Archangium violaceum: one gene and its partner. The main gene of each other region encodes a partner of the protein of the gene in region 2 in a complex. Links are inferred from orthologs where the notes say so. Each region holds a gene or a part of one and is shown on either strand. Other genes may lie near its edges.

What was found.
Region 1: the proteins of secA (region 2) and secY are in contact, whole or in part, in a crystal structure (PDB 3DIN), measured with the Thermotoga maritima proteins. The link is inferred for Archangium violaceum from one-to-one orthologs. Residues at the interface, in WP_004082002.1 of Thermotoga maritima: Glu261, Ala262, Arg263, Lys300, Ala301, Arg302, Thr303, Ile304, Ile305, Leu323, Tyr324, Asp325, Pro326, Val329, Ser330, Tyr333, Ile336, Lys340, Phe345, Val349, Glu363, Phe364, Tyr374, Ser375, Gly376, Gly377, Glu393, Ile395, Thr482, Ser483; in WP_004081795.1 of Thermotoga maritima: Glu108, Gly109, Glu110, Glu111, Ala236, Glu237, Arg238, Arg239, Ile240, Thr241, Ile242, Gln243, Tyr244, Ala245, Arg246, Arg247, Val248, Thr249, Gly250, Arg251, Arg252, Val253, Tyr254, Gly256, Ala257, Ser258, Thr259, Tyr260, Leu261, Pro262.

Annotation. Positions count from the first base shown.
Region 1 is NZ_CP069396.1:5,555,885-5,558,989, reverse strand. The notes cover bases 267-3,105. They hold secY (preprotein translocase subunit SecY), read right to left. Parts: upstream 2,440-3,105; coding sequence 1,093-2,439; downstream 267-1,092. Other genes in these bases: rplO (50S ribosomal protein L15), read right to left, coding at 2,566-3,087; JRI60_RS22835 (adenylate kinase), read right to left, coding at 305-952. UniProt on the Escherichia coli protein: The central subunit of the protein translocation channel SecYEG. Consists of two halves formed by TMs 1-5 and 6-10.
Region 2 is NZ_CP069396.1:9,235,557-9,241,927, reverse strand. Bases 1,664-5,027 are described here. They hold secA (preprotein translocase subunit SecA), read left to right. Parts: upstream 1,664-1,986; coding sequence 1,987-4,827; downstream 4,828-5,027. Also shown: JRI60_RS36870 (diguanylate cyclase domain-containing protein), read right to left, coding at 1-548; 23S rRNA (cytidine(2498)-2'-O)-methyltransferase RlmM, read right to left, coding at 590-1,612; rpsB (30S ribosomal protein S2), read left to right, coding at 5,053-6,018; tsf (translation elongation factor Ts), read left to right, coding at 6,163-6,371. UniProt on the Escherichia coli protein: Required for protein export, interacts with the SecYEG preprotein conducting channel.

The DNA of each region.
Region 1 (3,105 bases), 3.7 Mb from region 2 along the record:
CTCGCGCTGAAAACCCCGAAATTCTACGAACTCCCTGCGTACACCCTTGTATTCCACACTCCCACCCAGCCTGGCGCCGGGTGAGGACTTCCCGCCCCCCTTCGGTGATGAGCACCCGAATGCTCCAAGTACGCGGAAAGCTTGATGTCGAGGAGATCGGCTGTCCAGTCATCGCCGAGGAGGTCCACCTCATCCGTGCCCTGGTTCACCATGAGCTCGGCGGGGAGGACCATTCCTGGACGAACGCCGGGCACGCACTCCGCGCGCCCGGCCCTTGCCTGGTGGCCCGCTGGTATACGGGCGCTCAGGCCTTGCCCATCGCCTTCTTGATATCCGCGTAGACGCCCTCGGGCGACCCTACACCGTCGATGCTCTTGAGCAGCCCACGTTGCGCGTAGAACTGCTTCAGGGGAGCCGTCTCCGCGTCGTACTTCTTCAAGCGCTTCTCAACGACCTCGGCCTTGTCATCCTCGCGCTGCACGAGGCCCGTGCCGTCCTTGTCGCAGAAGCCTGCCCGCTTCGGCGGGCTCTGGTAGACGTGGTAGACGGCCCCGCAGCTGGGGCAGGAGCGGCGCCCCGAGCCGCGCTCGATGAGCTTCTCGTGCGGCACCTCGAGGGACACCACCGCGTCGATCTTCTTGCCCAGCCGGGCCAGCATGCGCTCAAGCGCCTCGGCCTGGGGCGTGGTGCGAGGAAAGCCATCCAGGATGAAACCGTTGGCGCAGTCCGGCTCCTTCAGGCGCTCCTCCACGATGCCGATGACGATCTCGTCCGGCACGTAGGCACCGGCGGCCATCAACGGCCCGGCCAGCTTGCCCATCTCCGTGCCCTCACGAACCGCCTTGCGGAGGATGTCACCCGTGGAGATCTGCGGAATCTTGAACTCCGAGTACAGCATCTTCGCCTGGGTGCCCTTCCCCGCGTTCGGAGGGCCAAACAGGATGAGGTTCATGTATTCCTCTCAGCTCGTCAGGAAGGAGCGCGCCGGGGGCCACGGCGAACATGCCCCCCACGCCGCTCTCACACCCCTGGAACGACGAGGCGCCCCTCCCCGGGGTGAGGGGGAGGAGCGCCCGAGAACGACTTCCTCGCTCAGGCCGCCACGCGGACCCGGCCGCGGATACGGGGGCCGCGCGGACCGGCGAAGCCCTCGTAGTTGCGGCTGATGAGGTGGCCCTCGATCTGCTGCACCGTGTCCAGCGCCACGCCCACGACGATCAGCAGCGCCGTGCCGCCGAAGGTGAAGTTGACGCCCAGCATGTTGCTGATGATGGACGGAATCACACAGATGGCGGCCAGATACAGGGCGCCACCGAAGGTGATGCGGTTGAGCACGCCCTCGATGAAGTCCGCCGTCTGCCGGCCCGGACGGATGCCCGGGATGTAGCCGCCCTGCTTCTTGATGTTGTCCGCCACGTCGTCCGGCCGGAAGGTCAGCGCCGTGTAGAAGTAGGAGAAGAAGATGATGAGCAGGACGAAGATGCCGTTGTAGACCCAGGGGCTCGACTCGATGCTGCGCTGGATGCCCTGCAGGAAGGGGAACCAGGTGCCCAGCGTGGCCGGGAAGGACAGCAGCGCGCCGGCGAAGATGGGCGGGATGACGCCCGAGGTGTTCACCTTCATCGGGAAGTACGTGGCCTGTCCGGCGAACATGCGCCGGCCGGCCATGCGCTTGGCGTACTGCACCGGGATGCGCCGCATGCCGCGCTCGACGTAGACCACCACGCCGACGACCAACACCATGAAGAGCAGCAGGGCCGCCACGGCCGCCATGCTGACGACCTCCTGCTGGACCAGGTCCAACAGCGTCTTGCCGCTGGGCAGCAGGCCGGACACGATGCCCGCGAAGATGATGAGCGAGATGCCGTTGCCGATGCCGCGCTCGGTGATGCGCTCACCCAGCCACATGATGAACGCGGTGCCCGCCGTCAGGCTGATCACCGTCATGAAGGTGAACCAGACGTTGTCGTTGGGGACGACCACCTGGTTGAAGCCGGACTGGCCCGCGTCGCTGCGGCCCAGCGAGGCCAGCCAGCGCGAGATACCGACACCCTGGACGATCGACAGCGCGATGGTGCCGTAGCGGGTGTACTGGTTGATCTTCTGCCGGCCGCCGGCGCCCTCCTTCTGCAGCCGCTCGAGGCTGGGCACCACCACCGCCAGGAGCTGGATGATGATGGAGGCGGACACGTACGGCATGATGCCCAGACCGAAGATGGACATCTGGTTCAGGGCGCCGCCGGAGAACAGATTGAAGAGCGAGAACAGGCCGCCCGACTGGCGCTGGGCGTCCATGAACGCGTTCATCGCCGCCCGGTCCACGCCAGGCGTGTTGATGAAGATGCCGATGCGGTACACCGCGAGCAGCATCAGCGTATAGATGAGCCGGCTGCGCAGCTCCGCGATGCGGAAGACGTTGACGAAGGCGTTCAGAGCCACGTGGGATCCATCCCCCAGAAAGGTTTCAGCCAGAACAACAGCGCCCCTGTCCGAATTCGGAAAGGGGCGCGGAATCCTACACGGATGGAAAGGCGCGCACCACTAAGAGTGTAACGCGCCCTACCCTCACGACTTCTTGGCCTGCTTGACGCCCTTGCCGGAGTGGGCCTTGGCCGCGGACTCCGGCTTGTGCGCCACCAGGGGGAGCTCCTCCACGGAGCCGCCCGCCTTCTCGATCGCCTCGCGGGCGGTCGCCGAAAGCTTGTGCGCCCGAACGGAGAGCTTCTTGGAGAGGGTGCCGTTGCCGAGCACCTTCACGCCGTCGTAGCGGCCCTTCACCAGGCCCCGGGACTCCAGCGCGGCCACGTCCACCGTGGCGCCCGCGTCGAACCCCTCGAGGTCCGACAGGTTCACCACCGCGTACACGGTGCGGTTGGGGGAGATGAAGCCGAACTTCGGCAGCCGGCGCTGCAGGGGGCTCTGACCGCCCTCGAAGCCCTCGAAACGCATGTTGCCGCTACGGGCCTTCTGGCCCTTGCCACCGCGGCCGGCCGTCTTGCCCAGGCCGCTACCCTGGCCGCGGCCCACCCGCTTCTTGCGGTGCCACGAGCCCTCAGGGCGCTTCAGGTTATGGAGCGTAGTCGCCATTGTCTGAACCCTCTCGCA
Region 2 (6,371 bases):
GGCTGCTCGATGGTCAGCTCCAGCAGGGCGAGCGTGAAGTCCGGGGCCTCGGCGCCCGTGGGCAGCGCGGCGCGCGCGTCGGCCACGAGCCGGGCTCGGGCGGACTCGCGCAGCCCCTCCGTCACCGACAGCCCCGAGGTGGGCACCAGCAGCGCGGCGAAGTTGTCGCCCTGCAGCCGCACCACCTTCGCTCCGGTCAGCTGCGCGTGGAGCGACGCCACCACGGCCCGCAGCATCGCGTCACCCGCGGGGAAGCCATGGCGCGCGTTGACGTGGATCATCCCCTTCACGTCGACGAGGAGCGCGCCCAGCGTCCAGCCCTCGTGGTGCGCGTGGGTGGAGAGATCGAACTCCTCCTTGAGGAGCGTCCCCTGGGTGAGGGCGAGCGGGTTGAGCGCGCCCGTCGCGTCCGGGACGCCGCGGCGCGCGTGCTCCTCGTCGAGCAGGCGCTGGAGGGCGACCTTCACCGGCTCGGGCGAGCGCTGCACGAGCCGGGGGTAGAGGGCCACCAGGGCGGTGGCCATGGCTTCGTCGATGGCGTAGGGCATGGCCGCTCTTTAGCGCGGGTGCCCCACGGGCGCAGGGGACTTCAGCTCGTCCGGTGCGCGGTGACGGTCACCTCGTCCCGGTCGTGGTAGAGCTGGCGGATGGTCAGCGCCTGCCAGCCCCCCTCCTCGACGAGGATGTGGCGCACGCGCAGGAGGATGGGGTTCTTGTCCTTCATCGGCAGCTTGATGTTGGCCACCAGGTGCGTGGCCCAACCGCGCCGGCCCCACTTGGCCAGGAGCTGCGCCACCTCGATGGGCCGCCAGGCCATGTCGCAGAAGAGCCAGTCGGCGGGCTCCTCCGGGGTGTAGGCGAAGGCGCTCTCCTGGATGTGCTCCACGCGGGGGAGCCCGGCCAGCTCCGGTATCAGCTTCGCCGGATCCACGGCGATGACCCGCGCGCCACGCGCCACCAGCCGCTGCGTCCACCCGCCGGGCGCCGCGCCGAGGTCCACGCACACCTCGCCCCGGCCCGGCTCGAAGGGCAGGCTGACCAGGGCCTCCTCCAGCTTCATGGCCGCGCGCGAGGCCGCATCGCCCGGGCGCCGCATGCGTTGGCGTCCACCCGGGGAGAGCGACAGCGCCTCCCGCGCGGGGACCGAGCCCACCACCACCACCCCCGGGGCCACGCACAGCTCGACGAGCGTCGCGCCGGACTCGCGGGCCCGCCAGGTCTCCTCCAGGAGCCGGTCGGCGGGCAGGCGCGTGCGCACCGCCTCCAGCACGGCGTCCGCCTCGTCGGCCAGCCGGTTGCCCGCCGGGCTGTCCGGGGTGAAGGACTGCAGCACGAGGGGGCCGGTGGGCACCGCCTCGGTCACCCGGGAGGCAATCGACTGCGCCAACTGCTCGGATGGCTGTCCGGCCAGGAAGGAGGCCACCACGCGGATGCCCGTACGGGCGAAGGCCGGGGGCTCCGCTGGGCGCTTCTCGCTCTCCACGAGCACCTCGCCGAGCATCCGGGGGGATGCCCCCGCCCATGCCAGCTCTTCGAACAGGTGGGGTTCGAAACCGGCGCGGCAGGTCCACAGCCACCGCCCGGGTTGTGCGGGGAGGGTGTCGGGTGGTATGGGCGGCGGCTTCACCCGGGGTGGGACGGGGGGCGCCGGTGGAGGCGGGGGAGACTTCGCCCCCCGGGAGGTGGCTCCCCTGGGGGGGGCGGCACCTCTCGATGAGGAGGAAGAACCCCGCTTGGGGGCGGTTGTGCCCTTCTGGGGGCGGGGAGTCGGGCGCCTCGTGGGGCGACGAGCATCTTTTCTACGGGAGGGCATTGCTTGGCCTCGGTTCCGCTTTACTCTGTCCTGCCTCTCGCACGGCTGCCTGCCAAGTGGAATGACGCGGGGGAAACGCGTGGTTTCCTTCCTGCATCCCACCTACAATCCAGGGATTTCCCTTCACTCGCCGCGTCCTATCGAGGATTCTCCGGCGAGAGAGTCAGAATCGCATGATCGAATGGACGCTGAAGAAGATCATCGGGACGAAGAATGAGCGCGAGCTCAAGAAAGCGCTCCCGAAGGTAGCCCGCATCAACGAGCTGGAAAGCAAGATGCGGGCGCTGAAGGATGAGGATTTCCCCGCCGCCACGGCACGGATGAAGCAGGAGGTGCAGAACGGTCGCCCGCTGGACGACCTGCTGTTCGACGCCTTCGCCATCGTGCGTGAGGCCGCTCGCCGGGTGATCGGCCAGCGGCACTACGACGTGCAGATGATCGGCGGCATGTTCCTGCACCAGGGGTGCATCGCGGAGATGCGCACCGGTGAGGGCAAGACGCTCACCGCCACGCTGCCCTCGTACCTCAACGCCCTGTCCGGCCGCGGCGTGCACGTGGTGACGGTGAACGACTACCTGGCCCGGCGCGACTCGGAGTGGATGGGCCGCGTGCACCGCTTCCTGGGCATGACCACCGGCTGCATCCTCCACGAGCTGAACGACCGTCAGCGCCAGGAGTCCTACCGGGCGGACATCACCTACGGGCAGAACAACGAGTTCGGCTTCGACTACCTGCGCGACAACATGAAGTTCCGCCTGCAGGACTACGTCCAGCGCGAGCTGAACTACGCCCTGGTGGACGAGGTGGACTCCATCCTCATCGACGAGGCCCGTACCCCGCTCATCATCTCGGGCCCCACCGAGGACACCACCGACAAGTACTACAACGTCGACAAGGTCATCCCCGGGCTGGTGCCGGACCAGGACTACATCCTGGACGAGAAGCACAAGTCGGTGTCCCTCACCGACTCGGGCATCGAGAAGCTCCAGCAGCGGCTGAAGATCGGCAACCTGTACGACCCCAGCGAGATCGAGACGCTCCACCACGTGGAGCAGGCGCTGCGCGCCCACACGCTCTACAAGCGTGACCGCGACTACGTGGTGCGCGACGGCGAGGTCGTCATCGTCGACGAGTTCACCGGCCGACTGATGGCCGGACGCCGCTGGTCGGACGGCCTGCACCAGGCCGTCGAGGCCAAGGAGGGCGTGAAGATCGAGAACGAGAACCAGACGCTGGCGACCATCTCGTTCCAGAACTACTTCCGCATGTACTCCAAGCTCTCGGGCATGACCGGCACCGCCGACACCGAGGCCGAGGAGTTCGCGAAGATCTACAACCTCGAGGTCCGGGTGGTGCCCACCAACCGGCCCATGGTCCGTCAGGACCTGCAGGACGTGGTCTACAAGACGGAGCGCGAGAAGTTCGAGGCGGTGGCCAAGGACATCGCGGAGCTGCACAAGAAGGGGCAGCCGGTGCTGGTGGGTACGGTGTCCATCGCCAAGAGCGAGGTGGTGGCCGGCTTCCTCAAGAAGCAGGGCATCCCGCACAACGTGCTCAACGCGAAGCAGCACGAGCGCGAGGCGGACATCGTCGCGCAGGCGGGCCGCAAGGGCGCCGTCACCATCTCCACCAACATGGCCGGTCGCGGTACGGACATCCTCCTGGGCGGCAACCCCGAGGTGATGGCCAAGGCCGAGGTGGGTCCCGAGCCCCAGCCGCCGCCTCCTCCGGCGGCGGATGGCCAGACGGTGGACCTGACCGCGTACCAGGCGGCGCTCGCCGAGCACAAGCAGCGCTTCGAGGCGACGCTGGCCCGGTTCAAGGAGCAGACGGCGAAGGAGCGCGAGGAGGTGACGCAGGCCGGCGGTCTGTTCATCATCGGCACCGAGCGCCATGAGTCGCGCCGCATCGACAACCAGCTGCGTGGCCGCGCCGGCCGCCAGGGTGACCCCGGTGGCAGCCGCTTCTACCTGTCGCTCGAGGACGACCTGATGCGCATCTTCGGGTCCGAGCGCATCTCGGGCCTGATGGAGCGCCTGGGCATGGAGGAGGGCGAGGTCATCGAGCACGTGTGGCTCAGCCGCGCCATCGAGAGCGCCCAGCGCCGCGTCGAGGGTCACAACTTCGACATCCGCAAGAACCTGCTCGAATACGACGACGTGATGAACCAGCAGCGGCGCACCATCTACAAGCTGCGCCGCAAGGTGCTGGCCGCCGGTGCCGGCATCCCGCTCGTCGAGTACGACGAGGAGCCGAAGACGCGGGTGAAGGTGCGCACCGAGCGGGCCATCTCGTGGGCGGACTTCAAGGAGATGACGCTGGATGCGGTGGAGGACGTCATCGTCACCCTCACCGACACCTACTGCCCGTCGCGCAACCCGGCCTCGTGGGACCTGGAGGCGCTCTCGCGCGGCGTGAAGGAGACGCTCAACCTGGAGCTGTCCTTCCTCAAGGCCGGCTCGCGCGAGGAGATCCAGGAGGACATCTACAAGGCCTCGGAGAAGGTCATCCAGACCCGCGAGGAGGAGTTCGGCGAGGAGTTCCTGCGCTTCCTCCAGGTGCGCTACCTGGTCACCATCGACACGCTGTGGAAGGACCACCTGCTGGCGATGGACCACCTGCGCCAGGGCATCGGCCTGCGTGGCTACGGGCAGAAGGACCCGAAGCAGGAGTACAAGAAGGAGGGCTACAACGGCTTCATGCAGATGCTCGGCGCCATCAGCTCGCAGTTCGTGAGCCAGATGATGCGCGTGCAGGCCAAGGGCGCCTCCGCCGCCGCCGAGGAGGCGGCCCGGCTGGCCCGGCAGATGGTCCAGCGGCAGCGCCAGATGCAGGAGGGTCGCGCGGACGCCGAGGGCAAGCTGGCCGAGCCCGCCGCCCCGCGTGCGGCCGCCCCCCGTCAGGCCACCGGTCCCGCCGGCGGTCCCAAGGTGGGCCGGAACGATCCCTGCCCCTGCGGCAGCGGCAAGAAGTACAAGAAGTGCCACGGCGCCGCCGACGAGGCGAGCGTCTAGGCCCCCCGGCTGCCCGGCAGCCGTTCATTGACCCACACCGGGCGTTGCGAAGCTTGCACCGCCCGGAGTGGTTCTGTTAGAGAAGCGCGCCCGCCGCCAGCCCTGGCTGATGGCGGGTTCGTTGTTTCAGTCAACCCACTACGCACACGCTCGTCCCGGCTCTCGGTGCTTCCCGTCAGGGAGACAACAGCCGGATTGTCCCGCGAGCGTGGAGGAAGAACCGAGATGGAAACGCAAGACACGACGCAGCAGCAGGCCATGGCCGCCGCCGGCGGCATCACGATGCGGCAGCTCCTGGAGGCCGGTGTTCACTTCGGCCACCAGACGAAGCGCTGGAACCCGAAGATGAAGCCGTACATCTTCGGTGCCCGCAACGGCATCTACATCATCGACCTGCAGAAGACGGTCAACCTGGCCCGCCAGGCCTTCCGCTTCGTGGCGGACATCACGGCCCGCGGCGGCTCGGTGCTCTTCGTGGGCACCAAGAAGCAGGCACAGGACGTCATCCAGGAGGAGGCGCGCCGCGCCGGTCAGTTCTTCGTCACCAGCCGCTGGCTCGGTGGCACGCTGACCAACTTCAAGACGATCAAGCAGGGCATCGATCGGCTGAAGACCCTGGAGAAGATGAAGGAGGACGGTACCTTCGATCGTCTCCCCAAGAAGGAAGTGGCGGCCCTCGAGCGTGAGCGCGAGAAGCTGGAGAAGAACCTGGGCGGCGTGAAGGAGATGTCCAAGCTGCCCAAGTGCATCTTCGTGATCGACCCGAAGAAGGAGCACATCGCCGTGCACGAGGCCAACCGCCTCGGCATCCCGGTGATCGGCGTGGTGGACACCAACTGCGACCCGGACGGCATCGACTTCGTCATCCCGGGCAACGACGACGCCATCCGCTCCATCAAGCTCTTCACCTCGCGCGTGGCCGAGTCCTGCATCGAGGGCGGGGCCCGTTACCGCGCCAGCGGGGCGGCCGATCGTGACGAGGAGGAGGCTCGCGAGGGCCGTGACGAGCGCCGCGACGACCGCGGTGACCGCCGTGGGCCGCGCCGCAACGACCGGGGTGGTGACCGCCGTGGTGGCGACCGGGGTGGTGACCGCCGCGGTCCCCTCGTGGAGATGAAGGGTGCCGCTCCCGCCGCTACCGCGGGTGAGGGCTCCGAGGGCGGCGAGGGCGGGGAGACCGCCGCCGAGTAACGCCGCCGCGCTCCTTGCCGGGGCGCGAGAAGTTTAGCCGGGCGGCGCGTGGTCGCCGCCCGGCTTTTCGTTTTCAATCCCCGCAGTACCCTCAAACCTGAATGCCCCTCCCGGTGTCCGCGGAGGGTGTAACTGGAGACGAACATGGCCGAGGTCAGCGCCACGATGGTGAAGGAGCTCCGCGAGAAGACCGGCGCGGGCATGATGGATTGCAAGAAGGCGCTCGCCGAGACCGGTGGCGACTTCGCCAAGGCCGAGGAGTGGCTGCGCAAGAAGGGCATCGCCAAGGCCGGCAGCAAGGAAGGCCGCGTGGCGGCCGAGGGTGTCATCGGCACCTACGTCCACGGTGGCCG